DNA from 4 places in the Roseateles sp. T103 genome. Region 1 is predicted to be linked to each of the others. Evidence: predicted binding sites of a transcription regulator. Region 1 holds the regulator's gene; each other region holds the start of a gene.
What was found. Region 1 encodes FNR, which switches genes on or off when oxygen is low (the NO sensors DNR and NnrR bind a similar motif). Its sites were predicted from a motif close to TTGATNNNNATCAA; they were not measured.

Region 1 (7,151 bases):
GTTGTCCTTGATGAACTGCGACAGGCTCTTGCGCAGATCGTCGATATTGGCCGAGCAGGCACGCAGTACCTCGGCCGCCGATGGGTTGTCCAGCAACGCCATCAGCAGGTGCTCCACGGTGATGAACTCGTGGCGCTGCTGGCGTGCTTCGACAAACGCCATGTGCAGGCTGACTTCAAGCTCTTGCGCGATCATGCGGCCTCCATAATGCACTGCAGAGGGTGGCCCGCACGCCTCGCAGCGGCAAGCACCAGTTCCACCTTGGTGGCTGCGACGTCCTTGGTGAACACACCGCAGACACCGCGACCCTCGTGGTGGATTTTGAGCATGATTTGGGTGGCAGTATCCAAATCAAGCCGGAAATATTCCTGCAACACCATCACAACGAACTCCATCGGCGTGAAGTCGTCGTTGAGCAGCAGCACCTGATACAGCCGCGGCGGCTCTGTCCGCTGGGCAATGCGCTCAAGGATGGTCGTTCCTTCCGCATCGTCCTGACCAGAACCGGGCCGGGGCGGCTGTACGCGAGGTCGCTTGGGTGGCTGACGGGGTGTATCAGGCATGTCTCGATTCTATAGATTGGGCCTCAGCCCTAAGGCTGCAAGCCCAATGCCGTCCAGGCAGTCGGGCGCACCCATCGAATCCCGAGCAAGCATAGAGCCGGCATGCGTCCCCCTGGGGACGCACCGAATTGACAGGGGCTTGACGGCAATTTGAGAATGGGATTGGTGCAAAGACACCGGGATGGAGAAGGAAAATGGAAAAAGGTACTGTGAAGTGGTTCAACGACGCCAAGGGCTTTGGTTTCATTGAACCTGAATCGGGCGGCGAGGACGTGTTCGCGCACTTCTCGGCCATCCAGATGGAAGGCTTCAAGACGCTGCGCCAAGGCGGCAAGGTCCTGTTCGAGCTGGTGCAAGGCCCCAAAGGCCAGTTGGCGCAGAACATCACGCCGACTGAGGACGAAGTCTCCGGCCAGCCCAGCCTGTCCGGCGCCTGAGTCGCGCCGGCCCCACGCCGGCTCGTTAGAGAAAGAAAACCCCGCCAGGCTTTCGCCTCGGCGGGGTCCTGGTGCTGGCTGATGCCAACAACGGTCAACAGTGGCGGGCGCCGCATCGCGCCCGCCAGGCAGTGATCACATGTTCTCGATCATCACCTGACCGAAGCCCGAGCAGGACACCTGTGTCGCACCCTCCATCAGGCGAGCGAAGTCATAGGTGACCTTCTTGCTCTGGATGGCCTTCTCCATCGAGGAGATGATCAGGTCAGCAGCATCCTTCCAGCCCATGTGGCGCAGCATCATCTCGGCCGAGAGGATCTCGGAGCCCGGATTGACATAGTCCTTGCCGGCATACTTCGGGGCCGTGCCGTGCGTGGCTTCGAAGCAGGCCACCGAGTCCGACAGGTTGGCGCCCGGAGCGATGCCGATGCCGCCGACCTGAGCCGCCAGCGCGTCGGACACGTAGTCGCCATTCAGGTTGAGCGTGGCGATCACCGAGTACTCGGCCGGGCGCAGCAGGATCTGCTGCAGGAAGGCGTCAGCGATCGAATCCTTGATGACGATTTCCTTGCCGGTCTTCGGATTCTTGAACTTGCACCACGGGCCGCCGTCGATCAGCTCGGCACCGAATTCCTTCTGGGCCAGGGCATAAGCCCAGTCACGGAAGCCACCTTCGGTGAACTTCATGATGTTGCCCTTGTGCACGATGGTCACGCTGGGCTTGTCATTGTCGATGGCGTACTGGATGGCCTTGCGCACCAGACGCTCGGTGCCCTCGCGAGACACAGGCTTGATGCCGATGCCCGAGGTGTTCGGGAAACGGATCTTCTTCACGCCCATCTCATCGATGAGGAACTTGATCAGCTTCTTGGCCTTGTCGCTCTCGGCCTCGTACTCGATGCCAGCGTAGATGTCTTCCGAGTTCTCGCGGAAGATGACCATATTGGTCTTCTCGGGCTCCTTCAGCGGCGAAGGCACGCCCTTGAAGTACTGCACCGGACGCAGACAGACATACAGATCCAGCTCCTGGCGCAGCGCGACGTTCAGCGAACGGATACCGCCACCCACGGGCGTGGTCAGCGGGCCCTTGATCGAGACGACATAGTCCCTGAGCACCTGCAGGGTCTCCTCGGGCAGCCAGACATCGGGCCCGTAGACCTTGGTCGACTTCTCGCCGGCGTAGACCTCCATCCAGTGGATCTTCTTCTTGCCGCCGTAGGCCTTAGCCACCGCCGCATCCACGACCTTGATCATCACCGGCGTGATGTCGAAACCCGTGCCATCACCTTCGATGTAAGGAATGATCGGGTTGTCGGGAACGTTCAGCGAGAAATCCGCATTGACGGTGATCTTCTGACCACCTTCGGGCACCTTGATGTGTTGGTACATGACTTGTCGTCTCCGCTTGTAGCGTGGGGAATTGGCCGGGTTGCTGATTCTATGCCAGCGAGGCTTTCACTTTCCTGATGTGGAAGCGACCTTGCGTGATGTGAAATTGGTCAGGAGCACAGTTCGACCACGCGCTCCCACAGGCCGTGAGACAGCGCCCAGCCGGAAGCGAGCACCAAACCAAGGCCGGCGACGCGAACCGCCCAACGCATGCCGCCCTCTCCGAAGCCGAACAAGCGATTCAACAGCATCGGTCCGAGCAGCAGTCCAAGGCCAGAGGCGGCGGCGAAACAAGCCATCACCAGCGCACCCTGCAGCGGCCCTGATGCGAGCGCGGCCACCATCAATGCCGACTGCAGCAGGCCGCAAGGCCAAGCCAGCCATGCCAATCCAGCAGCGCCAGCCCGGACAGGACGACCCAACGCGACCGCACCACGACCGAGGCCCGTCACCGACACCGTCGCAACGCCTGCGGTCGGGCGGCGACCAATGTTCTCTATCCAGGCGGGCTGGCGACCACGCCAGAGCAGATAGATGCCCAACATCAGCGCTGCCATGTGGACGAGTACCCACAGCGGCCGCAACACGGCAGCGGCCTTGCCAAAGTCGGCAATCAAGCCGACGCTTGCCGCAGCGACAGCACCGCCCACCGCATAGCTGAACAGCCTTCCTAAATGGAGGCTCAGCTGCGCCCGACGTTCGCCATGCGTCAGCCCGGCGCACGCTGGACCGCACATGGCAAGGCAATGAGGCGCCCCAGCCAAACCCATCAGCAGCGCAGAGCCTGCGAGTGCAATATCCATTGTCAAATGATGCGGGAAAACTTCTCCCGCGTGCGATCCGCCTGCAGATAACGGTCAAACACCATGGCCACGGCACGCACGAAGAACCAGCCCTTGGCTGTCACTTCGATCGAGGCGGGCAGCAACTCCACCAAGCCGGCCTCTTCCAACTGGCGCAGTTGCTCCAACTCCTTGTGAAAGTAGTCCCGCACCTTGATCAAGTGCGCCAGTTCGATCGACTCGAACTCGACCCGCCCCTGGCACATCAAGGCCATGATCACCGCGCGACGCAGCAGGTCATCGCGATTGAGCGCCAAGCCGCGTTGAATGGGCAACTGCCCCTGGCGCAGCGCGTCGTAGTACTCGGGCAGGGTCTTGGCATTCTGGCTGTAAGTGGCGCCGACGCGGCCGATGGACGACACCCCCAGCCCGATCAGATCGCAGTCAGGCTGGGTGCTGTAGCCTTGAAAATTCCGATGCAGGCGGCCTTGCCGCTTGGCAACAGCAAGCGGATCGTTGGGCAAGGCAAAGTGATCCATTCCGATGTAGCTGTAGCCATGCCCCAGAAAGCCGCTGATCGCTGCTGAGAGCATGTGTAGCTTGTCAGCGGCCACGGGTAGCTTGCTGGCATCGATGCGCCGTTGCGGCTTGAAGCGTTGCGGCAAATGCGCATACCCATACAGCGCGATCCGATCCGGCCTGAGGCCAGCGACCTGCGCGATCGTGCGCGCGAAGGAGTCCGGCGTCTGCTGCGGCAGACCATAGATGAGGTCGACGTTGGTGGACTCGAAGCCGAGTGCACGCGCCTCCTGCATCAAAGTCGCGACGCTGTCGAAGCTCTGCACCCGGTGGACCGCCTTCTGAACGTCGGCATCGAAGTCCTGCACTCCGAAGCTGAGCCGATTGAAGCCCAGGCTGCGCAAATGTGCCAGTCGAGCATGGCTGACCGTGCGCGGATCGACTTCGATCGAGACCTCGGCTCCTGGTGCCAGCCTGAAGTGACCATGGATCTCGTGCATCAAGCCCGCCAGTTCAGCATCGCTGAGGAAGGTAGGCGACCCCCCCCCCAGATGGAGCTGCGACACCGTTTCCTGCCGGCCCAGGCGCGCTCGGGTGAGCGTCATCTCGGTGCTCAGCGCCTGCAGATACTCGGCAGCACGCTCATGATGCTTGGTGATGACCTTGTTGCACGCGCAGTAGTAGCACACCGATTCGCAGAAAGGGATGTGCACGTACAAAGACAGCGGAGCGCCGCCGCCCACCTGCGAGCCGCCGGCGCGCTGCGACAGCGCCTGCTCGTACTGCTCGACGGTGAAGGCCTCAACGAATCGATCGGCCGTCGGGTAGGAGGTGTAGCGTGGACCAGGGACGTCAAAGCGACGCAACAGCTCCTCATCGATGCCAGCGGGGATCTCTGTAGTACTTGCAGCCATGGCCGAGACTGTGCCAAGCTCGGCCCAGCGCCCGTTGACCTTGGTCAAGCTTGGCCCGCATAGGGACGGCAACAATGCTCTGCGTTTTGAGGAGCATCATGTTCACTAGCCCGACTACAGCTGCAGCCAACGCCGAACCAGAGGTCAACCAGGCGCCTTGTGGAGGCAAGAACATAATGCGCAGCATGACTCAGATTCCACCCATCAAGATCGAGCCTTTCAAGGTGGCCTGCTCGAGCTGCAATCTGCGCGAGCTTTGCCTGCCGGTGGGCATGTCCAAGAGCAACCTGGAGCAACTTGATGCCCTGGTGGCGACACGCCGCAGCGTGGCGCGGGGCGACACGCTGTTCCGCGCCGGCGACTCCTTCCAGTCGCTCTATGCAGTGCGAACCGGCTTCTTCAAGACCTGCGTTTCTTCCGAAGACGGGCGTGATCAGGTCACGGGCTTCCAGATGGCTGGCGAGCTGCTCGGTCTGGATGGCATCAGCAACGACCGACACTCTTGCGATGCCGTCGCGCTGGAGGATTCGCAGGTCTGCGTGATCCCGTTCAGCGAGCTGGAAAACCTGTCGCGTGAGTTCACCGACCTGCAGCATCAGTTCCACAAGATCATGAGCCGCGAGATCGTGCGCGACCATGGCGTGATGCTGCTGCTGGGCAGTATGCGAGCCGAGGAGCGACTCGCCGCCTTCCTGCTCAACCTCACCCAGCGCCTTCAGGCGCGGGGCTTTTCCGCATCCAGCCTGGTGCTGCGCATGACGCGCGAGGAGATCGGCAGCTATCTCGGCCTGAAGTTGGAGACGGTCAGCCGCACCTTTTCGCGCTTCCAGGATGAGGGGCTGCTCGAAGTCAAGCAGCGCCAGATCACCATCGTCGATCAGGCCGGTCTCGAGCGCTTGGTCAACTACAGCGGCAGCGCCTGCTGATTCGACACCGGGCGCTGGGCCCGAGCCCCTGCGCCGCTGCAGCGGGCACAGCTGAGGCGGCGAACTGCCGCCTTTGGAGGCCGTTCGATCGCCCGCTCACTCCCCCGCTTTTTCGTCCGGTGGCGATGTAGCCAGCAAGACCGAGATGCCTGCGCCAAGCGACACGATTGCCCAGAACAGCACAAACGCGACGGTGTAGACCGCCGAGTTGGGCAGCGGCTGCAGTCTGTCCAGGTGCGCGAGCTCGCTGGGATCAACGAGAGCGAAGACCAGCAACTCCAGCACGCCGGCCATCATGAACGACGGCCACAACACCACCATCAGCAACCGCCGGCGAGGACTGGGCGGGGGCTGGACTTCGCTGAGGTCCTCCCGCATGGCGCCACTCACTGGCCACCCGTGGCGGCGTGATTCCTGGCCTTGACGGCCGGTTGCATCGACACCGGTCCGGCCTTTTCCGCCGTGCCCGCCTGGCTCGTGGTGTCGAGCACAGGATCGGGGTAGCGCAGCGCAATGAACAGCGTGACAAAGCCCGCCACCACCACGGTGAGCGGACCGCCGACGACCAGCCACATGGTGCGCTCGTTCCACCAGGGCTTGGGCTGCATGCTCTTCTCTGCCTCACTCATCGCGATCTCCTTGTCGGTCAGCTTGGGGTGCGGGGCGCTCGTTCAGCGCGGCACCACAAAGGTGGACTTCTCTTCAATGCGGTACTCGGGCTCCACACCAGGCCGGTCGCGCCGCTCGATCTGGAAGCGGATCTCATGTGCGCCGCTACCGGCACGCGCAGCACTCTCCGGCGGCAGGCGCAGAGCCACCGACACCCAACGGGCCTCGGCAGGCGCGACATCCAGCTCGATCGGGCGGCTCGTCACCAGCCCAGGCAAGCCACTGGCCGTGATGCGGAAATGATGGCCAGCTTCGGTCGCATTCATCACCTGAAGCCGGTAGACATTCTCGACGTAGCCGTCCTCGACCAGTCGCGCCAATGACGCTCGATCGCGCACCACATCGACCTTGAACGGCGTACGCAGATACAGACTGGTCAGCACGGCCACGCAGATGGCCACCAGTATGGACGTGTAGATCAGAACACGCGGCCGGAACATCCGGCGCAGCACCTGGCTGCGAGTGAGGTGCTGCGACAGCCCGTTCTGGGTGTCGTAGCGCACCAGTCCGCGGGCATAGCCCATCTTGTCCATCACGCTGTCGCATACATCGACGCAGGCGGCACAGCCAATGCACTCGTACTGCAGGCCCTTGCGGATGTCGATGCCGGTCGGACAGACATGCACGCACAAATTACAGTCGATGCAGGAGCCGAGCCCGAGTTCCTTGGGATCGGCTTTCTTGCTACGCGAGCCGCGCGGCTCGCCGCGCTCGGCGTCGTAGCTGATGATCAGTGTGTCCTTGTCGAACATCGCGCTCTGAAAGCGCGCATAGGGACACATGTACTTGCAGACCTGTTCGCGCATATGGCCGGCAAAGCCATAGGTGGCGAAGCCGTAGAACAGGATCCAGAACATCTCCCAGGGCCCGAGTCCAAGGCCGGCCACCTCGACTGCCAGCGTCTTGATTGGCGTGAAGTAGCCAACGAACGTGAAGCCGGTCCACAAGGCGA
Region 2 (7,151 bases), on a different contig from region 1:
GGCGCGCATCGCCGCCAAGAGCACCGATCCCAAGCTCGCCTATGCGGACGATGCGGACGCTGGCGGCTTCGGCGCCTACGACGGCATGGACCCGCTGGCCAACCGCTTCGACCTGGGCGACGACCCGCTGGCCTACTACAAGAAGCGCCTGAAGCTTTCGCAGGAGCTGTGGTCCCGCGTGCAGGAGCGCAAGCCCCAGGCCGGCGACGATCCGCTGCGCCAGCGCCGCGTGCTGATGTCCGGCTTCAACCAGCTGGGTCGCGCCGCCGAGCTGGTGGGCAAGTATGTCGGCGGCATGCATGCGCTGCGCGACCTGCCTGGCACCACCGGGCGTCCGGCCTTCCGCCCGGTCGAACCGGCCAAGCAGCGCGAGGCCCTGCAGTTCCTCGCTACCGGCCTGTTCAGCGCGGACAGCTTCCGCTTCAAGCCCGAGCTGCTGTCCTCGCTGACGGTGGACTACAACGAGTGGGAGCGCGGCGGCCTGCTGAACATCCCGGCCTCGGTGGCGCGCGTGCAGCTGGTTGCGCTGGACCGTCTGCTCAATGCCAACACCGCCAGCCGCCTGCTGGACCTGCCGGGCTATTTCGAGCCGGCGCAGCGCAAGGGCCTGATCTCGCTGCAGGAGGTCTATGCCACGCTGCAGGGTGCGATCTGGAGCGAGCTCAAGAGCGGCAGCGAGATCGACCGCCTGCGCCGCAATCTGCAGCGCGAGCATCTGAAGCGCCTGCAGACGCTGCTGACCAAGGGCTCGCCGGCGCTGCCGCCGGACGCGCTGAGCCTGCTGCGCTACAACGCCACGCAGCTGCAGGCCGAGCTGCGTGCCGCGGTGGGCAAGGGCGGCCAGTCGGTCGAGACCCGGGCGCATCTGGCCGAGAGCCTGGGTACGCTGAGCGAGGCGCTGCGCGCGACGATGCAGCGCAGCTGATTCCGGTACGGCGCATGGGCTGACACAGCCCAGCCTGCCGGATCGTCATGACAAGGCCCCGCGAAGTCGGGGCCTTTGTCTTTTTCAGTCGCTCGCTTGCTGCTGCTCGTCGCCCTCGGCTCGCGGCCGCTCACTGGCGACGATGTTCCAGGCGGCGACGAACATCGCGGCAATCAACGGGCCGATGACAAAGCCGTTGATGCCGAACACCGCCATGCCGCCCAGCGTCGAGATCAGCACCAGATAGTCCGGCAGCTTGGTGTCCTTGCCGACCAGCAGGGGGCGCACCAGGTTGTCGACCAGGCCGATGACGAAGGTGCCGTAGGCGACCAGGCCTATGGCCGCGCCGGTCTCGCCGGTGGCAAACAGGTAGATCGCCACTGGCACCCAGACCAGGCCGGCGCCGACCGCGGGCAGCAGCGAGAGGAAGGCCATCACGACGGCCCACAGCACCGGCGCATGCACGTCCAGCACCCAGAACGCGAGGCCGCCCAGAGCGCCCTGCAGCGCGGCCACGGCGATATTGCCTTTCACGGTGGCGCGGATCACCGCGCTGAACTTCTCGCCCAGCCGGCTCTTGTACTCGTCGGGCAGCGGCAGCGCGTCGCGCAGCAACTCGGTAATGCGAGGTCCGTCGCGCAGCAGGAAGAACAGCAGGTAGAGCATCACGAAGAAGCCGACCACGAAGTCCAGCGTGTCCTGGCCGAAGCCGTAGGCCTTGCCGGCCAGCGCCTGGCCCAGCTGCGCCAGCAGGCCGCCGGCTTTTTGCTGCAGCACCATTGGGTCGCTGATGCCCATGCGCGAGAGCAGGTTCAGAGCCCACTCAGGCAGCACCGCATAGACCTGGGCCACATAGGCGCTGAAGCTGATCTGCCCGGTCTTGAGCAGTTCGTACAGCGCGGCCGCCTCCTGCACCAGCAGGGCCGACACGACAGCCAGCGGCAGCATCACCAGCAGCAGGATCAGCGTCAGCGTCGCGATGGCCGACAACGTCGCCCCCCAGCGGAAGCGCTGCATCAGCGTCTTGTGCAGCGGCGCGAAGACGATGGCTGTGGCCGTGCCCCACAGCACCGCGCCGTAGAAGGGCAACAGGATCCAGCCGAAGGCCAGGGTCACCAGCGCCAGCAGCAGCAGGAAGCTGCGGTCGCGCAGGGCGGCACTGTGGTGGGGGCGTGGTTTCTGGGACATGGTGTGGCGGCGTCAGGCGCGGATGGCGTCGACGCGGATGGTAGCGGCAGGCGGGGGGAGGGGCGGTCGCCGAGTGCGCAGGCACTCGCCTCGGTCGGACCTCAGTTACGTGCGTGGGTGACGCGGTAGTCTTCGACGCCGTCCAGCGCGAGCAGCTGGCTGGACAGGCGGGTGAGCGTCTCGCCGGCGTAGTTGCGCTTGGCGGTGCAGACGAAGCGCCATTCCTCGCGGTCGGCGGCGAATTCGATGCTCAGCGATCCGGGGGCGAAGCGGTAGCCGTGCTGCTCGGTGAAGGCAGCCAGTTCGTCCTGGCTGAAGCGCCGGCCCGGCTGGCCGCGCAGCATCACCGCGATGGCCGGATGCGAGGGCAGGCGCGCTTCCATCTTCGCGCCCCACATCATCAGGCTGGCGCAGAGCACGGTCAGCATGATGGCCGCGAAGTAGAAACCCATGCCTAGCAAGATGCCCACCGCCGACGAGGCCCACAGCGAGGCCGCCGTCGTCAGGCCGCTGATGTTCATGCCCTCGCGCATGATCACGCCGGCGCAGAGGAAGCCGATGCCGGTGACGATGCCCTGGATCACCCGCGTCGGGTCTATGGCCAGCGGCACCATGGTGCTGCCGGCCAGATGGCCGCCGTACCACTGCTGCGGGTAGCCCAGCAGGATGATCACGCCGGTGGACGCCACGCAGACCAGCGCATAGGTGCGCATGCCGGCGGCGCGGCCATGGTAGGCGCGCTCGTAGCCGAGCAGCAGGCCCAGCAGCGTGGCCGCCAGCAGGTGCATCAGCATCAGCACATTGGCCTGCCACTGCTCGGCGCTCCAGTAGCGCAGCAGGGCTTCGGGGTCGAGCAGGTCATGCATGCGGGGCGCCTCCTCGCCGGCGCAGCAGCCGGACTATGGCGCAGCATGGCATGGCAAAGGCGCCGCGAGCAAGCTTGCCGGCGGCGCCCGGGGCCGAATGTGGCGAGAAGCCCAGTCAGTCCTGCGGCTCGAGCACCATCAGGCCGGCCGCGGTGTTGGAGATGGGGATGTGATAGTTGCGATGCACTTCGCGCGCGCCCTTGCCCAGCGCGGCGCGCGTGGCCAGCCACATCAGCAGCTCGACACCCTGGGTGCCGCTCTTCTCGACCAACTCATGCGTGTTGAACTGCGTGGCCCACTTGGGGTTCTTGGTCAGGCTGTCCATGAACTCGAGGTCGAAGGGCTTGTTGATGAAGCCCGCGCGCTCGCCATCGAGCTGGTGGCTCAGGCCTCCGGTGCCGAGGATCAGCACGCGCTTGTCGGCGTCCCAGGCGCGCACGGCGTTGCCGATCTGCTCGCCGAGCGCATAGCAGCGCTTGGCCGAGGGGATGGGGAACTGCACGGTGTTGATGCACACCGGCACCACGGTCACCGGCCACTTCTGGTCGGGCCACAGCAGCGCCATCGGCAGCGTGAAGGCGTGGTCGACCAGCATCTCCTGGCAGGTGGTGATGTCGAACTCGGCATCGACGAGATGCTCGACCAAATGCCAGGACAGCTCGCGGTTGCCGGTGAAGGGCGGCACCTGCGGGATGCCCCAGCCCTCGTCGGCATTGCGGTACTCGGCCGCCGCACCGATCGAGAAGGTGGGCATCTTGTCGAGGAAGAAGTTCAGTCCGTGGTCGTTGTAGACCACCACCACCACGTCGGGGCGGGCGTCGTTGAGCCATTCGCGCACATTGATGAAGCCGTCGAAGAAGGGCTTCCAGTAGGGATCCGCCTGCAGCTTCTTGGCGATCGCGCCGCCGATGGCGGGCACATGGGAGGTGGTGACGGCGCCGACGATCTTGGCCATGGGTGCTCTCCGGTTCTATCGTTCTGTGTGTATGGGACTGGCTGCGTAGCCTGCTTACTGCTGCTCGGCGGCGGCGCGCAGCTTGGCCTTGAACTCTTCCTTGCTCATGCCGGTCTGCTGGGCGCCGATGTCCTGCATGTCCAGGCCGAAGATGCCGGCGAACTTGGCCAGGTAGTAGGCATTGCCGCCGGCGGCGATCAGCTGCAGCACATTGCGCGCGCGGATCGCGGCGGCCTGCTGCTCATTGAGGCCGTACTTGCGCATATAGCCCTCCTCATCGGCGAGGAAGGCCTTGCGGTTCGCCTCCTCGTTGAAGGAGAAGCACATCTTGTTGAGGGCATAGCCCTTCATGGCCTGCTGGCCGTCGAAGAGCACGGTGCCGGGGATGTTGGGGTTGCACATGGGGGCTGCCTCGCTGCTTGTTTGACTCGGGGTTGATGCAAATCTGCTGCGCAGTATGGGTAGTACCATTGAATAGATAAACTGATGGATACTCATCAAATACATGAGCAATTTCGATCATTTGGATCTGGACGGCCATGCGCTGCAGCTGCTGCTGGCGGTGCATGAGGAGGGGGCTATCACCCGCGCCGCGCAGCGCCTGGGCGTCACGCAGTCGGCGGTGAGCCACGGGCTGGACAAGTTGCGGCGCATCGTCGGCGACCCGCTGTTCGTCAAGTCCGGCCGCGGCATCGTCGCCACACCCAAGGCCGGCGAACTGGCGCAGCGCGCGGCCGGCCTGCTCGACCAGCTGCGTGCCTTCAGCCTGATGGCCGGCTTCGCGCCGCGCCAGCTGGCGGCGGAGTTCACCATCGCGGCCAATGACCTGCAGCGCGATCTGCTGCTGCCCGGGCTGCTGCGCCGCCTGCGCGCAGAGGCGCCGGGCGTGCGCCTGCATGTGATCGCCTCGGGCGCGCCGACGCCGGCGCTGCTGCGCGAGCAGGGCTGCCATCTGGTCATCACGCCGCGGCCGCCCGAGGCCACCGACATCGTGCAGAAGCGGCTCTTCCAGGACCGCTATGCGCTGTTCTTCGACGCGGACCAGCGCCGCGCGCCGGCCAGCCGCACCGAGTACCTTGCGGCCGAGCATGTCACCGTGGTCTACGAGCCGCGCCGCGCGCTGGACATCGACCAGTGGCTGGCCGGGCAGGGCGTGCAGCGCCGCTTCGTCGCCACGGTGCCGGGGCTGGCCGGCCTGGCCGCGATGCTGCGCGGCAGCGACTGGCTGGCCACGGCGCCGTCGTTGATGGCGCGCGGTGCGCTGGCCGGCCTGGGCATGGCGCCGTTGCCGCTGAAGACGCCCGCCATGCCGATGTACATGGCCTGGCACCAGCGCCACCACAACGACCCGGTGCAGCGCTGGCTGCGCGAGCAGCTGGAGGCGACGGTCAGCGCGGTGCTGGGGAGGCAGGGCTGAGCAGCGGCGGCTGTTCGGCGCGCGCTTGCGCGGCGCGTTCGCGGTAGGCGCGCGGCGACAGGCCGGTCTGGCGCTTGAAGAAGCGGCAGAAATAGGCCGGATCCTCGAAGCCCAGCTCGAAGGCCAGCCGCGACACCGGCGCCGCCACATGCACCAGGCGCCGCGAGGCCTCGCGCGCCAGCCGCGCATGCAGCAGGGCTTGGGCGTTCATGCCGGTCTCGGCGCGCACCAGCCGGTTGAGCCGCTCGGCCGACAGGCCCAGGCGCTCGGCATAGCGCGTCACCGGCCAATGCTCGCGGTAATGCGCCTCCATCAAAACCACCCAGCGCGTGTACAGCGACGAGGACGAGCCGGAGCCGGCAGCGCCGCGACGCTGCGGCTGCGCCTGCTGAGCGTCCTCGCGGCGCACCCGCTGCGCCAGCCGCCACAGCAGCGCACGCGCCAGCCAGCGCGGCACCGGGCCGGCGCCAGCGTGCTCGCCCAGGTCGTCGGCGCGGGTCTCGGCCTGCAGCGTGTCGAACAGGGCCTGCAGCCGCGCCGCCTCGCCGGCATCGGCCGCCAGCACCAGGCTGCGCGGCGACTGGAACAGCAGGGCCAGCGCCTCGCCCGCGGCGGCATCGCCCTCGGCCAGCAGGCCGGCGTCGACGGTGAGTACATAGCCCTCGCAGCCCGGTGAGAAGCGGAAGGCATGCGCGACACCGGGCGGGATCACCAGCAGCGCCGGGCCGCGCGCATCGGCGCGGGATTCGTCCAACATCGCCGCGACACTGCCCTCGTGCACCCAGAGGATCTGGTGCAGGCCCTGGTGCACATGGGCCTCGATCTCCCAGTCGTACTGGCGGCTGCGCGAGACGATCGATTCGATATGCAGCAGCTGTCGTGATGGGGCCACCGCTTCGCCGTAGAGCGCAAAGGCCGGCAGGCTGGCACGTGCGCGCTTGGCGCCGCGCCGCGGCGCTTTGGGCAGCTTTGCAGGGCTGACGCGGGCTTGACTCATGTCAGTCAATGTACGTCAAAAGTGCAAGTTTTTGCCATGCATCGTCCACGCCGCTTCGGCGCCGGCCCACCAGAATTCGCCCACTGGCCAGCGCCGCCCGGTGCAGGACCACCCGCCCCGCGAAGGAGACAAACGATGAGCAGCTTCCATTTCGATCCCTACTCGCCGGCCGTCGACGCCGACCCCTTTCCCTACTACAAGCGGCTGCGCGACGAGTTCCCCTGCTTCTGGAGCGAGGAAGCGCAGATGTGGGTGCTGTCCCGCTATGCGGACATCGTCAGCGCCGGCCAGGACTGGCAGACCTACTCGTCGGCCAGTGGCAATCTGATGACCGAGCTGCCGGGCCGCGCCGGCGCCACGCTGGGCAGCTCCGATCCTCCGAAGCACGACCGCCTGCGCGGCCTGATCCAGCACGCCTTCATGAAGCGCAATCTGCTCGCGTTGGAAGAGCCGATCCGCGCCGTCGCGCAGCAGGTCTTCGGCCAGCTGCGTGGCGTCAAGGAATTCGACTTCAAGGACGTTTCCGCGCAGTTCACCGTCAAGGTGCTGATGGCCGCTTTAGGCCTGCCGATGGGCGACGAGGCCATCGTCGACGAGCAGGAGGTGCGCGACAACGCGGTGCTGATGGTGCAGAGCGATGCGCGCACCCGCACCAAGGGCCCGGAGCACATCGCCGCCTACAACTGGATGCAGGCCTATGCCGGCAAGGTCATCGAGATGCGCCGCGCCGAGCCGCGCAATGACTTGATCAGCCACTTCAGCCTGGCCGAGATCGACGGCGACCGCCTCGACGAGCGCGAGGT
Region 3 (7,151 bases), on a different contig from region 1:
TGTCGCGCGTGGCCACGCAGCTGGCGGCGATCACCGGCGCGCAGACCGACCGCATGACGCGCGACGACGGCTGGCGCCTGCTCAGCGTGGGCCGGCAGATCGAGCGGCTGGACTTCCTGGCCGGCGCACTGGCGCTGGCCTTCGAGCACGGTGTGCAGCACAGCGAGGAGGGCTTCGCGCTGCTGCTGGGCCTGTTCGATTCGACGATGACCTACCGCGCCAAGTTCCAGGCGCGCCGCGAGCTGCCGCCGTTGCTGCATCTGCTGGTGCACGACACCGACAACCCGCGCTCGCTGGCCTGGGTGGCGCGCACGATGGCGGGCCGCTTCGTCAAGCTGTCGCGCCACGATCCCGAGTGGACCGCGCGCGTGGCCGCCTCGCTGCCCGAGCCCGAACGCTGGCCGCTGGCCAGCCTGTGCACGCCCGATGCCGAGGGCCGCTATGGCGAGCTGGTGACGCTGCTGCAGGGCTGCAGCGAGCAGGCGCAGGCGCTGTCGGTCGAACTTGACCGCCGGCTCTTCGCCCATGTGGGCAGCGCCGACCGCATGGTGTGGCAATGAGCGCGGTCAAGCCGGGTCCGACGGTCAAGGCCGAGGCGCTGCGCTGGCTGCATGTGCAGCACGACACCATCTACGACTACGACACGCCGGTGGAGCTGGCCCACCATGTGGCCTGCCTGGCACCGCGCGAGACGCCCTGGCAGACGCTGCGTGACTGGCGCTTGAGCATCACGCCCGAGCCCGACGGCTGGGCCACGGCGCTGGCCGAGGCGGGCCAGTTCAGCCAGGACGCCTGGGGCAATGCGCGGCTGGTGTTCAGCCACACCCGCGTGCACGAGCAGCTGGCGGTGCGCAGCAGCTTCGCGGTGGGGCTGGCGACGCCGCCGACGATAGACCCGAAAGGCAGCCCGCCCTGGGAGGAGGTGGCCGATGCGCTGCGCTACCACGCCGGCGAGGTGCGCAGCGAGGCGGTGGAGTTCAGCCTCTCGTCGCCGCTGGCGCCGCGTGCCGCCGCACTGGCCGCCTTCGGACGCCGCGCCTTCACGCCGGGGCGTCCGTTGGCCGATGGGGCGCTGGCGCTGATGGCGCTGATCCACAAGGAGTTCCGCTACCAGCCGGCCAGCACCAATGTGACGACGCGCGCGCTGGAGGCGCTGGCAGCGCGCCACGGCGTGTGCCAGGATTTCGCGCACGTGATGATCGGCGCCTGCCGCTCGCTGGGCCTGGCGGCGCGCTATGTGTCGGGCTATCTGCTCACGCATGTGGCACCGGGCAAGCTGCGCCTGGTCGGCGCCGATGCTTCGCATGCCTGGGTGGCGGTGTGGTGCCCGGTGCAGGGCTGGCTGGCGCTGGACCCGACCAACAAGGTGGCCGCGGGCCTGGACCATGTGACGCTGGGCTGGGGCCGCGACTATGCCGACGTGGCGCCGCTGCGCGGCGTGATCCGCGGCGGCCAGGCCCACCCGCAGGTGGCGGTGACCGTCGAGCCACTCGAAGAAGCACGCGCCCGCGGGTTCTGAGCCGCGAGCGCAGGCGATCCGACGCGAGCGCCACGCATCACGGCTTCAAGGCCGCAGATGCGGGTGTCCGTCGATCGCCGGTCAACCGGGCGCGTGCCGGCGCGTTGTCAGCTCCATTGCATACTGTGCCGCCAGCACAGACGGAGCCTTGATGAGCGACCCCAGAAGCGATCTACGGCTCGGCCAGATCCGGACTCTTGCCCTGCTGGGCGCGGTCCTGCTCGTGCTGAGCGGCTGCGCCAGCATGAGCGAGAAGGAATGCCTGAGTGCCAACTGGTTTGAACAGGGCCTGGAGGATGGGCGTGCGGGCGCTGAACGCGAGCGTCTGCAGGACCATGCCAAGGCCTGCGGCAAGCTGGGCATCGTGCCCGACCAAGCCCTCTGGCAGGAGGGGTGGTCTGAGGGCATCCGCGTGTATTGCCGGCCCGAGAACGGCTGGCGCCTGGGCCTGGCGGGCGAGTATTACCGTGGCAGCTGCGGCGGACAGCGTGACGGCGATCTCTTCGAGCGCAACTACACGCAAGCCAAGCTCATCCACGAACTCGGTCAGCAGATCGACCGCAACTACCGCGAGATGCAGCGCCTGGAGCGGGCACTGGCCGAGGCCAAGACCGATGAGGAGCGCAAGCGCCTGCGGGGCCTGCTGCGTGAGCTGGATCTGGAGCAGCAGCGCCTGCGCATGCGACAGCAGATGCAGCTGCTGATGGCACCACGCCCCTGAGCGGGGCGTGGGGTCTGATGCCGAGATCAGCAGGGCGCGCCAGGATGGCGCGAAGCGAGACGCTTACAGCACCTGCGGCGTCGTGCCGTTCATGCGGTCGTACTTGAGGAAGTACTGGCGTGCCAGCGCGACGAGCTGCTTGTCGCTGGGGTGGTCGACGGTCTCGTAGCCAACCACGCTCTTCACCTGGTTGGGGCGGTGCTTCTCCAGGTAGTGCTTGAAGTCGGCCTGCGCAGTCTTGGAGCCGGTGACGAGGATCTCGCCGATGCCCTGCAGCGCCTCGCAGACGTCGGCGAAGAACTCGTGCTCGGTGCGCACGCCGCTGCCATGCTGGCGGGTGTGGCGGCTGCTCGCCTTGACCTTCTCGGCCTGCACGTGTTCGGCGTCGAACTGCAGGATGTTGGCGTTGTGGTGGTCGAGCCAGACGACGGCGTGGAACATGGTCATGAAGGGTTCTCCTCTTTGCTGATGGATGGTGATGGGGACGCGGCGGCGAATGCTGGACGCATGCGCCAGGCCGGGAAACTCAGAGGCGTGGATGGCTGGCGCCGCCGCCGACCTTCTCCAGCGCGTTCTGGCAGGCGATGCAGCGCAGCACCTCGGGGTTGAGCTGCAGGCGCTCAAAGCTGATGGCCTTGCCGCAGTCGCTGCAGAAGCCGTAGTCGGCACTGCCGCGCAGTCGCTGCAGTGCTTCATTGACCGCGCGTAGCGCCTCCAGGCTCAGGTCGCTGCGAGCGAGGTCCACTTCGCGGTCGGCGTCATGCTCGCGCGCATCGTCGGCATCCTGCAGCAGCTGCTCGCGGGCGTGGGTGACACGGTCCTGACCGCCCAGCTGGGCCTGCAGGGCCTGCTCCAGACGTTGCTGCTTCTCGACCAGCGTGGCTTCCAGCAGGCTGCGCTGCGAGGGGTTGAGGGTCTGACTCATTGCTTGATCTCCTTGCATTCATGCTCGCACTGTGGCGCGAAGCTCGTCTTGAGATGAATCAACTGGCGCTCGGTGCTGCGGCGTGCCCGTGGGACAATTCGTGCGGCCCCGGCGCCTGCCGCCGGGGCGTTCTCATCTCCCCGATTCCCCCTGTTTGGCACGGGTCTGTACGGCCCTCAACACCATGACTGCTGCATCCCCTTCGACACGCCAATTCACGGTCAGCGATTTCGACTTCGCGCTGCCGCCTGAGCTCATTGCCCAGCATCCCGCGCCCGAACGCAGCGCCTCGCGCCTGCTCGACGGCCGCGGCAGCACGCCCGTCGATCGGGTGTTCCGCGAGCTGCCGCAGCTGCTCGATTCGGCCGACCTGCTGGTCTTCAACGACACCAAGGTGATCAAGGCGCGCCTGTACGGTCACAAGAGCAGCGGCGGTGCGGTGGAGGCGCTGGTCGAGCGCGTGCTGCCCGGCACGCTGGAAGTCTGGGCGCATCTGCGTGCCAGCAAGAGCCCCAAGCCCGGCGCGGTGGTGCTGTTCGCCGATGGTGCTTTCGAGGCCGAGGTGCTGGGCCGCTGCGGGCCGGACAACGGACTGTTCCATCTGCGCTTCCCGTCCGATCCTTTCGCGCTGCTCGAAGCGCACGGCCATGTGCCGCTGCCGCCCTACATCGAGCACGCCGACGAGCCCGACGACGAGAGCCGCTACCAGACCGTGTTCGCGCGCGAGCCAGGCGCGGTGGCCGCACCGACCGCGGCGCTGCATTTCGACGAAGGCGTGCTGGCCGCTCTGGCGGCGCGCGGCATCGCCACCGCCCATGTGACGCTGCATGTGGGTGCCGGCACCTTCCAACCGGTGCGCGTGGAGCGACTGGAGGAGCACGCCATGCACAGCGAGTGGTTCCAGGTCAGCGACGCCACCGTCGCCGCCATCGCGCAGGCGAAGGCGCGTGGCGGCCGCGTCGTCGCCGTGGGCACGACCACGATGCGCGCGCTGGAGTCTGCGGCCCTCTCCGGCACCCTGCAGGCCGGTGCCCGCGAGACCGACATCTTCATCACGCCGGGTTTTCAGTTCCGCGTGGTGGACACGCTGATCACGAACTTCCACCTGCCCAAGAGCACGCTGATGATGCTGGTCAGCGCCTTCGCCGGCTACGAGCACATCATGGCGCTGTACCGCCATGCGATCGAGCAGCGCTACCGCTTCTTCAGCTATGGGGATGCGATGCTGCTGAACCGGGCGGGCTGAGCTAGGCTCCGTCTGCCTCCATCGACAAGGAGTTCCCGAAGTGATCGCTCGTCTCGCCGACCTGGCGGTTCTCTTGATCGCGCTGTTGCACGTCTACATCCTGGTGCTGGAGATGTTCCTCTGGGATAAGCCCAAGGGCATGAAGGCCTTCGGGCTGACGCCGGAGTTCGCCGCGCAGACCAAGGTGCTGGCGGCCAACCAGGGCCTGTACAACGGCTTTCTCGCTGCGGGCCTGTTCTGGGGCCTGTGGCTGGGCGCGGCCGGTGCGGGCGTGAAGACCTTCTTCTTGCTCTGCGTGCTGGTGGCTGGCGTCTATGGCGCGGCCACCGCGAGCCGGCGCATCCTCTTCATCCAGGCGGTGCCGGCGGCGATCGGCCTGGGGCTGCTCGCGCTGGGCTGAGCGCTGCTCAGCCAATCGGCTGGTATCGCCGCTTGGCCTTCGCCAGCCACAGGCTCCTTCCGGACCCTGTGCGCGGGCTCAGACCTTCAGCCAGCCCATGCGGCCCTGGCCGCTTTCGTTGAGACGCGCCACGAAAGCGTCAGCAACGGTCTCCGGCAGGCTCAGCGTCGCCTCGACCTGGGCGCCGTGCTGCACGTCCAGCAGCTGCGCGCCGGGCTGCTGCTCGAGTTCGCGGCGCAGCAGGCCTTCCAGCGCATAGGGCAGCGTGCAGCGCAGCTGCCGGCGGCTCACCAGCGGCACCTTGTCGGCCTTCAGCAGCGCCTGGGCGACCGTGTCGGTGTAGGCCCGCACCAAGCCGCCGGCGCCGAGCTTGACCCCGCCGAAGTAGCGCACCACGGTGGCGAGCACGCCTTCCAGGTCCTGGTGACGCAGCACTTCCAGCATGGGCCGGCCGGCGGTGCCGCCGGGCTCGCCATCATCGTTGGCCGCACTCTGCCCGCCGGCGAGCAGGGCCCAACAGACGTGCGCAGCACCCGGGTGCTGCTCGCGCAGTTCGGCCACCCGTTGCAGCGCCAGCGCGCGGTCGGCGCAGGGCTCCACGCAGCCGATGAAGCGGCTCTTCTTGATGATCAGTTCGCTGGCGACGGCCGTGGCAAGACTCTGCGGCATGGCCGCATTGTCCCTGCCCGATCAGCGGGCGCTGCCGGCTTGCTGCAACCTGGCGCCGCGCGCCAGCCGCTCGCCCAGGTGGCGCTGCAGGATGGCATCGACGCTGCCGTCCGCCAGCATGGCATTGAGCGCCGCATGCAGCCGCTGGCGATCGGCGGCGTTGACGCGCTGCCGTGACACGACCAGCGAGGCCAGCACATCGTCGCCGGGCGCCCAGTCCAGCAGGCTGTGCTGCTGAAGCTCACGCTCGGAAAGCAGCAGGTTGATCGGATGCGCAAGCATCAGATCGACCCGGCCGGCGCGGTAGACGCGCAGGGCAGTGTCGAAGTCTGCGGCTTCATGCACACGGCCCTGTGCGCGCAGCTGATCCAGCCAGGCATCGAGCACCGGGCCATGGCGAAAGCTCTTCACCACCACGACGCGCCGCTGCGGGTCGGCCAGGAAGGCTGCCGGCGTCGGCAGCTGGGCGGCCAGGCTCTTGCGCATCAGCGCATGGTTGCGGCTGCGCAGATAGGGCCAGAACTCGGCCAGCTGCTCGCGCTCGGGCGTGGCGATGCCCGACACCGTGATGTCCAGCTGGCCTCGCGCAAGCTGTTCCCAGATGCGTGCGCGGGAGTTCAGCTCGGACTCCAGCCTGCAGCCACTGCGCCGCGCCAGCTCGGCGACCAGGTCCGGGTCTATGCCACCGGCCTGCCCCTGCTCGTCGCGGAAGTAGAAGCGGCCGAATTCATAGAAGGCGACACGGTAGGGCCCGCAGGCCGTGCCGCCCGCGTCTGCCTGCGCGTCGAAGGCAGACAGCATCAGGGCAAGGGCGCCGAACAGAAATCCTCGTGCAAGCTGCATTTCGTGCCTATTTCATCCACGCCCGGCCGCAGCGGTGGTGCTCACCTGCGACAAGCCGGCCCAACGAGTTCTTCCGCGCAGTCTAGGTCCTGGGCGGGGGCTGCGACAATCCGGACCACCATGCTGAAGTTCGAACTGCACAAGACCGAAGGCCGCGCGCGACGCGGCACGCTCACCCTGAACCACGGCGTCGTGCAGACGCCGATCTTCATGCCGGTGGGCACCTACGGCACGGTCAAGGGCGTGATGCCTCGCTCGCTGGAGGAGATGGGCGCGCAGATCATCCTGGGCAACACCTTTCACCTGTGGATGCGTCCGGGCCTGGACATCATGCGGCAGTTCGGCGGCCTGCATAAGTTTGAGAGCTGGAACAAGCCCATCCTCACCGACAGCGGCGGCTTCCAGGTCTGGAGTCTGGGCGAGATGCGCAAGATCTCGGAAGAGGGCGTCAAGTTCGCTTCGCCGGTCAACGGCGACAAGCTGTTCCTGACGCCCGAGATCTCGATGCAGATCCAGACCATCCTGAACTCGGACATCGTCATGCAGTTCGACGAGTGCACGCCTTACGAGACCAAGGGGCACATCACCACCGAGAAGGAAGCGCGGCTGTCGATGGAGATGAGCCTGCGCTGGGCCAAGCGCTGCCAGGACGAGTTCGCGCGGCTGGAGAACCCCAATGCGCTGTTCGGCATCGTGCAGGGCGGCATGTTCGAGAACCTGCGCGACCATTCGCTGGCCGGTCTGGCCGCGCTCGACCTGCCTGGCTATGCGATCGGCGGCCTCTCGGTGGGCGAGCCCAAGGCCGACATGCAGCGCATCCTCGCGCAC
Region 4 (7,151 bases), on a different contig from region 1:
CGCTGGCGAGGAGGGTCGCATTGGCGCGGTACTTGACGATCACGCGCGCCGTGGCGGCTTCGGCCTCGAGCCGCGGCGGGATGCGCGGCTTGCCGCCCTCGCCCGGCGGCGTGGCCTGCACCTGCCATGCGGCAAGGGCCAGCAGCGCTGCCAGAAGCTGACCTACCTTTGTCGATCGTTGATGAATCAGCGGAGTCCGCATCGACTTGCACCTGCAACACTGGTCATGACAGCGCGCAGTCTAGTGCTGCTGCTGTTGCTGCAAGGTTTCCAATCGTGCACCCCGGGAGCCGATGGGGTGATTCCCCAAGACCGGTCGCATCGCCGCCTCGCGCCAAGCGGGGCATGCACCCTCAAGCGGCCCGCTCCACCGAGCAGCGGACAAGCAAAGAAAAGGGGCCCTCGCAGGGCCCCTTCGATGCACAGCGCGAGCGCAGCGTGCTTACTTGGCGACGACGCGCACCATCTCCAGCACCTTGTTGGAGTAGCCCCACTCGTTGTCGTACCAGGACACCAGCTTGACGAAGGTGCCGTCCAGCGCGATGCCGGCGTCGGCGTCGAAGATCGAGGTGCGGGCATCGCCGCGGAAGTCGGTGGCGACCACCTTGTCCTCGGTGTAGCCGAGCACGCCCTTCATCGCGCCCTCAGACTGCGCCTTCATCTCGGCGCAGATCTCGGCGTAGGTGGCAGGGCTGTTCAGCTCGACGGTCAGGTCGACCACCGAGACGTCGGAGGTCGGCACGCGGAAGCTCATGCCGGTCAGCTTCTTGTTCAGCTCGGGGATCACCACGCCCACGGCCTTGGCGGCGCCGGTGCTGCTGGGGATGATGTTCTCCAGGATGCCACGGCCACCGCGCCAGTCCTTGTTGGACGGGCCGTCGACGGTCTTCTGCGTCGCGGTGGCGGCGTGCACCGTGGTCATCAGGCCGCGCTTGATGCCCCACTTGTCATTCAGCACCTTGGCCACCGGGGCCAGGCAGTTGGTGGTGCACGAAGCGTTGGAGATGATGGCCTGGCCGGCGTAGGTCTTGTCGTTGACGCCAAAGACGAACATCGGCGTGTCGTCCTTGGACGGCGCCGACATGATGACCTTCTTGGCACCGGCGGCCAGGTGCTTCTCGCCGCCCGCCTTGTCCAGGAACAGGCCAGTGGCCTCGACGACGATGTCGGCGCCGACTTCGTTCCACTTCAGCGCGGCGGGGTCGCGCTCGGCGGTCAGGCGGATCTTCTTGCCGTTGACGACCAGGGTGTTGCCCTCGACCGAGACTTCGCCGTCGAAGCGGCCGTGCACGCTGTCGTACTTCAGCATGTAGGCCAGGTAGTCGGGCTCGAGCAGGTCGTTGATGCCGACCACCTCGATGTCCTTGAAGTTCTTGATGGCAGCGCGGAACACCATGCGGCCGATGCGGCCGAAGCCGTTGATACCGATCTTGATCGTCATGTCAGTCTCCTGAAGAAAAACCTGAAAAACCAAAAACAAAAGGGGTGCTGCGAGGCACCCCTTCGGATCACTTCCGAGCGCCCTTCAGACGCGCGGCGCCGACCGCCACCTTGACCGTATCGGCCACGTTCTCGGCGGTGAAGCCGAAGTGCTTGAACAGCACGCCGGCCGGGGCCGATTCGCCATAGCTGTCGATGCCGACCACGGCGGCGCAGCCGTACTTCCACCAGAAGTCGCTGACGCCGGCCTCGACGGCCACGCGCGGCAGACCGGCCGGCAGCACGCTCTGCTTGTACTTGGCGTCCTGGCGGTCGAAGACATTGGTGCTGGGCATCGAGACCACGCGCGCGGCGATGCCGTCCTTGGCCAGCAGTGCCTGCGCGTTCAGCGCCAGTTGCACCTCGGAGCCGGTGGCGATGATCACCACCTGGGCCCTCTTCTTCAGGCCCACCTCGCTGGGCTCGGCCAGCACATAGGCGCCCTTGGCGATCTCGTCCACCGCGACCTTGGGCGCATAGGGCAGGTTCTGGCGCGACAGCGCCAGCACGCTGGGACGCGTGGCGTTGCCGATGGCCATGGTCCAGGCGACCACGGTCTCGGCGGTGTCAGCCGGACGCCAGACATCCAGGCCCGGGATCAGACGCAGGCTGGAGACATGCTCGATCGACTGGTGCGTCGGGCCGTCCTCGCCCAGGCCGATGGAGTCGTGCGTGAACACATGGATCACGCGCTGCTTCATCAGCGCGGCCATGCGGATGGCGTTGCGGCTGTAGTCGCTGAAGGTCAGGAAGGTACCGCCGTAGGGGATGTAGCCGCCATGCAGCGCGATGCCGTTCATGATCGCGGCCATGCCGAACTCGCGCACGCCGTAGTTGATGTGGCGGCCGCCGTTGCTGCTGCCGTCGGCTTCGATGCGGAAGGCCGGCGTGCTCTTGGTGTTGGTCAGGTTCGAGCCGGTCAGGTCGGCCGAGCCGCCGAGCAGCTCGGGCAGTGCCGCAGTGAAGTGCTCCAGCGCCAGCTGGCTGGCCTTGCGGCTGGCCACGGTCTCGGCCTTGGTGTGGGCGGCGATCACGGCGTCCACCGCAGTCTGCGCGAAGTTGGCGGGCAGCACACCGGCCATGCGGCGCTGGAACTCGGCAGCCAGCTCGGGATGGGCGGCGGCATAGGCCTCGAAGCGCTCGTCCCAGCTCTTTTCGGCAGCGGCGCCGGCAGCCTTGGCGTCCCAGTCGGCATAGACCTCGGCGGGGATCACGAAGGGCTCGTGGGTCCAGCCGATCGCTTCACGGGTGAGCTTGATCTCCTCGGCGCCCAGCGGCTCGCCGTGGGCCTTGGCGGTGTTGGCGCGGTTGGGCGAGCCCTTGCCGATATGCGTCTTGGCGATGATCAGCGTGGGCTTCTCGCTGCTCTTCTTCGCGTCGGCGATGGCCTGCGCCACGGCCTCGACATCGTGGCCGTCCACCGAGCCGATCACGTTCCAGCCATAGGCCTGGAAGCGCTGCGCGGTGTTGTCGATGAACCAGGGCGCGACCTGGCCGTCGATGGAGATGCCGTTGTCGTCGTAGATCGCGATCAGCTTGTTGAGCTTCCAGGCACCGGCCAGCGCGCAGGCCTCGTGGCTGATGCCTTCCATCAGGCAGCCGTCGCCCAGGAACACATAGGTGTGGTGGTCGACGATGGCATGGCCGTCGCGGTTGAATTCCTTGGCCAGCATCTTCTCGGCCAGCGCCAGGCCCACCGCATTGGTGATGCCCTGGCCCAGCGGACCGGTGGTGGTCTCCACGCCCGGGGTGATGCCCACCTCGGGATGGCCCGGCGTCTTGCTGTGCAGCTGACGGAAGTTCTTCAGCTCCTGCATCGACAGCTCGTAGCCGCTGAGGTGCAGCAGCGCGTAGATCAGCATCGAGCCGTGGCCGTTGGACAGCACGAAGCGGTCGCGGTCGGCCCACTGCGGATTGGCCGGGTTGTGCTTGAGGTGGCTGCCCCACAGCGCGACGGCGATGTCGGCCATGCCCATGGGGGCGCCAGGGTGTCCCGAATTGGCCTGCTGCACGGCGTCCATGGCCAGTGCGCGAATGGCGTTGGCCATCTGGGTGGTGTTGCGAGCAGCGGTATCAGCCATGGTGGATGCGATGCAGAGTTGCGGGGAAAACCCTGGATTTTACTTGCGCAACGATCTGGTCCCAGCTTGACTCAAGGCAAGACCCCGGCGCGCCACTCTGTCACGCTTGCGGCAAAGAATTCCGGAGACTTCTGCGATGAACACGACCCCGCTGACCCTGCGCATCATCCGCGACGAACACAGCGCCTTGGCGGCGATGCTGCGCTCCATCCCGCTGCTGCTGGCCGAGCACCGCCGCCACGGCACGCTGCCCGACTTCGCTGCGCTGCGCGCGATGATCTTCTACGTCGACGAGTTCCCCGAGCGCCTGCACCACCCCAAGGAAAGCGAGCTGCTCTTTCCCAAGCTGCGCGCCCGCGCGCCCGAACTGCGCGACACGCTGGACAAGCTGGACCACGACCACGACCGTGGCGAGAACGCGATCCGCGAGCTCGAGCACAGCCTGCTGGCCTTCGAGATGCTCGGCGAACCGCGGCGCGAGCGCTTCGAGCGTCAGGTCGAGCGCTACATCGCGTCCTATCTGCAGCACATGGAACTCGAAGAGCGCGAGATTCTTCCCGCCGCCATACGCATGCTCAGCGCCGAGGACTGGGCCGAGTTGGACGAGGCCTTCGCGGCGAACCGCGATCCACTGACCGGCCATGCGCCGGACGAGGCCTACCAAGGCCTGTTCCAGCGCATCCTCAACCTGCTGCCCGCCCCGCTGGGCCTGGGCAGCGCCAAGGCCTGAGTCACTGCCGCGAGGCGGCGACAGCTGTGACGAAATTCGCGCGGCCTCCGAATCATTTTTATCTAGTTGAGCTCGTTTTTATCATTTGATGCACACTCAGGTCCAAGCCCGAAAGCGACGGCGCTGCCGTTCGGGAGGACCTCATGGAAACGACGCCAAGCCCACTGCCCGAGCCCACGCTGCTCTTCGTCGATGACGAGCCTTCGATCCTGAGCTCGCTGCGGCGCCTGTGCCGCCCGCAGGGCTACCGCGTGCTGATTGCCGAGAGCGGCGCCGCTGCGCTGGAGATCCTCGAGCGCGAGCCGGTGGACCTGATCGTCTCGGACATGCGCATGCCGCAGATGGACGGCGCGCAGCTGCTGGCCATCGTGCGCGAACGCTGGCCCGAGGTGGTGCGGCTGCTGCTGACAGGCTATGCGGACATCAACTCGACCATCGCCGCGATCAACCAGGGCGAGATCCACCGCTACATCGCCAAACCCTGGGACGATCAGGAGCTGCTGCTCAGCCTGAGCGATAGCCTCAAGCGCCAGCAGCTGGAGCGCGAGAACCGCCGCTTCGCCGCACTGATCCAGTCGCAGAACGAACAGCTGCAGAGCGCCAACGAGATGCTCCAGCAGCTCAACGATGAACTCGAGGCCAGCAACACCCAGCTGGCGAACAGCAACGAAGAACTTGACCGCAGGGTCAAGGAGCGCACCGCCGAGCTGGAAGAGAGCAACCTCAAGCTCGCCGACGCCAACACCCGCATGGCTGCTGCCAACCAGCGGCTGCAGGAGGCCAACGCGCTGCTCGAGGAGAACTTCGCCACCTCGATCGCTGTCTTCTCCGCGCTGCTGGAGCTGCGCGACGGCAGCGTTTCCGGCCACGGGCATCGCGTCGCCGCGCTCGCCCAGCGCATTGCCGAGCAGATGGGCATGGGCCCCGCCGAGGTGCTGGACATCTACAACGCGGGCCTGCTCCACGAGATCGGCAAGATCGGCCTGCCCGACGCGCTGATGAACAAGACCGTCTCGCTGATGACAGGTGCCGAGTTCGAGCGCTACAAGCGTCATCCGGTGCAGGCCCAGGCAGCACTGATGCCGCTGGGCCGGCTGCGTCAGACCGCTTTGATCATCCGCTCGCAGCACGAGCGCATCGATGGCCACGGCTTCCCGGACGGCCTGAGCGGCTACGAGGTACCGCTGGGCTCACAGATCATCAACATCGCCAGCACCTTCGAGTCGCTGATCTCCGGCCGTCTTGCGCAGAAGGAGTACTCCACCCAGGAGGCGGCAAGCCTGATCGCCGAAGGCGCGGCGCAGCGCTATGCACCGGATCTCTGGGAAGCCTTCAACGCGGTGCTGCGCGAGTTGATGAAGGAAGCCGAAGCGGACATCGAGGTCGACAGCAGCGGACTGCGCTCCGGCATGGTGCTGTCGCGCGCGCTGCTGAGCCCGCAGGGCAACGTGCTGCTTCCGGCCGGCTTCAAGTTCACCGCACAGCTGGTGCGGCAGGTGCAGGAGCTCGAGGCCCGCGACGGGCTCAGGCTGAGCTACTTCGTCAAGCAGGACAAGGACGCCCGTCCGATTCCGGCGACGCCCGGCAAGAGCCCCTTGCCGCCGTCAGGCGCTCAGCGCAGCGGGCCAGGTGCGGCAGGCGTGGCGGTGCAGCATGCTTGAGTTCCACAGCACGCCCGCACCCATGCCGCAGGCCGGCCTGACGGGAAGCGCCGGACTGCGCCCGGCCGGCGGGACGACGCGGACATTGAGCCGCGAGTTCTGCTCGTCGCTCGAGGCGGTGAGCGCCCCGGTCCTGGTGCACGCCGGAGACGAAACGCTGTTCGCAAACTCCGCCATGCAGCGCCTGCTCGGCTACAGCCTCGATCAGCTGCAGGCCATGCCTCACTACGCATGGGCGACGGCCGAGTTCATCGCGCCGCTCCAGCACTACGGACGTCGCTGCCTCAGCGAAGCCGAGCAGTTGCCCTCGCTGGAGTGCGATGCGCTGACAGCCAGCGGCGCGGTCCGCCACCTCGACATCAATGCCCGCCAGCTCTGCTGCGCAGACGGCACGCTGGCGGTGATCACCTGCCAGGACCTGAGCGACATGCGCCACGTGCAGAACAGCCTGCTCGAGATGGGCCGCGTGATGCACCAGATCATCGAGACCGATCCGGTGCCGACCTTCGTGATCGACGCCGAGCACCGCGTGACGCACTGGAACGCCGCCTGCGCGCGGCTGACCGGCGTACCCGCCACCGAACTGCTGGGCAGCCACGAGCCCTGGCGCGCCTTCGACACCGCGCCGCGGCCGGTGCTGGCCGATCTGGTGGTGGACGGCCGGGTGGAGGCCGAAGGCGTACAGCGCTATGGCAGCGCGCTGCGCTCCAACCTGCTGCTGCCCGATACCTGGGAATGCGAAACCTTCTTCCCCCAGCTGGGCGGCCAGGCCCGCTGGGTGTACTTCACCGCGACGCCGCTTCGTGACATCGAGGGGCGCGTGGTTGGTGCGATAGAGACCCTGCAGGATGTCACAGCGCGACAAATGGCGGAAGAGCAGCTGCGCCGCAGCCAGGCCGAGCTGGAGAACATCGTCGCGCAGCGCACTGCCGAACTGCTGCTGAGCAACCACGAGCTCGACGCCTTTCTGGAGAACGCCTCGGTGGGCATCATCGCCACGCGAGGCAGCGCGATCTCGCGCAGCAACAAGAAGTTCGCCGAGATCTTCGAGCTCGACAATCCGCTCGGCGGCAGCCTGGATGCCCGACGCTTCTTCCCCAGCGAAGAGGACTTCCGCGAGCTCAGCCGCCTGATGCGCAAGACCCTGGCCGAGGGCCGCCCGCTGACGCATGAGATGCGGCTGCGCACCGAGCGCGGCAC

Region 2: AC2EBS_RS13690 (protocatechuate 4,5-dioxygenase subunit alpha) is a predicted target of FNR. The motif match lies at 4,422-4,435, and genes of this name have one in related genera.
Region 3: AC2EBS_RS10500 (TraR/DksA family transcriptional regulator) is a predicted target of FNR. The motif match lies at 3,214-3,227, and genes of this name have one in related genera.
Region 4: AC2EBS_RS14995 (hemerythrin domain-containing protein) is a predicted target of FNR. The motif match lies at 3,627-3,640, and genes of this name have one in related genera.

What each region holds. Positions count from the first base shown of each region.
Region 1 covers NZ_JBXVVS010000006.1:15,504-22,654, reverse strand. The annotation lists gene clpA (ATP-dependent Clp protease ATP-binding subunit ClpA) at 1-195, opposite strand, end outside; gene clpS (ATP-dependent Clp protease adapter ClpS) at 192-563, opposite strand; gene AC2EBS_RS16210 (cold-shock protein) at 758-1,000, shown strand; gene icd (NADP-dependent isocitrate dehydrogenase) at 1,136-2,389, opposite strand; gene AC2EBS_RS16200 (sulfite exporter TauE/SafE family protein) at 2,500-3,192, opposite strand; gene hemN (oxygen-independent coproporphyrinogen III oxidase) at 3,195-4,604, opposite strand; gene fnr (fumarate/nitrate reduction transcriptional regulator Fnr) at 4,790-5,530, shown strand; gene AC2EBS_RS16185 (hypothetical protein) at 5,627-5,908, opposite strand; gene AC2EBS_RS16180 (hypothetical protein) at 5,917-6,159, opposite strand; gene ccoG (cytochrome c oxidase accessory protein CcoG) at 6,202-7,151, opposite strand, start outside.
Region 2 covers NZ_JBXVVS010000004.1:258,850-266,000, reverse strand. The annotation lists gene AC2EBS_RS13710 (zinc-dependent metalloprotease) at 1-925, shown strand, start outside; gene AC2EBS_RS13705 (AI-2E family transporter) at 1,010-2,113, opposite strand; gene AC2EBS_RS13700 (MgtC/SapB family protein) at 2,215-2,979, opposite strand; gene AC2EBS_RS13695 (class III extradiol dioxygenase family protein) at 3,095-3,934, opposite strand; gene AC2EBS_RS13690 (protocatechuate 4,5-dioxygenase subunit alpha) at 3,989-4,336, opposite strand; gene AC2EBS_RS13685 (LysR family transcriptional regulator) at 4,440-5,351, shown strand; gene AC2EBS_RS13680 (helix-turn-helix domain-containing protein) at 5,323-6,348, opposite strand; gene AC2EBS_RS13675 (cytochrome P450) at 6,484-7,151, shown strand, end outside.
Region 3 covers NZ_JBXVVS010000003.1:56,454-63,604, forward strand. The annotation lists gene AC2EBS_RS10480 (circularly permuted type 2 ATP-grasp protein) at 1-560, shown strand, start outside; gene AC2EBS_RS10485 (transglutaminase family protein) at 557-1,519, shown strand; gene AC2EBS_RS10490 (DUF2799 domain-containing protein) at 1,671-2,240, shown strand; gene AC2EBS_RS10495 (hypothetical protein) at 2,304-2,687, opposite strand; gene AC2EBS_RS10500 (TraR/DksA family transcriptional regulator) at 2,767-3,165, opposite strand; gene queA (tRNA preQ1(34) S-adenosylmethionine ribosyltransferase-isomerase QueA) at 3,350-4,411, shown strand; gene AC2EBS_RS10510 (DUF1304 domain-containing protein) at 4,455-4,811, shown strand; gene AC2EBS_RS10515 (IMPACT family protein) at 4,890-5,480, opposite strand; gene AC2EBS_RS10520 (substrate-binding periplasmic protein) at 5,502-6,281, opposite strand; gene tgt (tRNA guanosine(34) transglycosylase Tgt) at 6,444-7,151, shown strand, end outside.
Region 4 covers NZ_JBXVVS010000005.1:98,246-105,396, forward strand. The annotation lists gene AC2EBS_RS14980 (S8 family peptidase) at 1-202, opposite strand, end outside; gene gap (type I glyceraldehyde-3-phosphate dehydrogenase) at 443-1,441, opposite strand; gene tkt (transketolase) at 1,509-3,560, opposite strand; gene AC2EBS_RS14995 (hemerythrin domain-containing protein) at 3,697-4,290, shown strand; gene AC2EBS_RS15000 (HD domain-containing phosphohydrolase) at 4,434-5,951, shown strand; gene AC2EBS_RS15005 (ATP-binding protein) at 5,944-7,151, shown strand, end outside.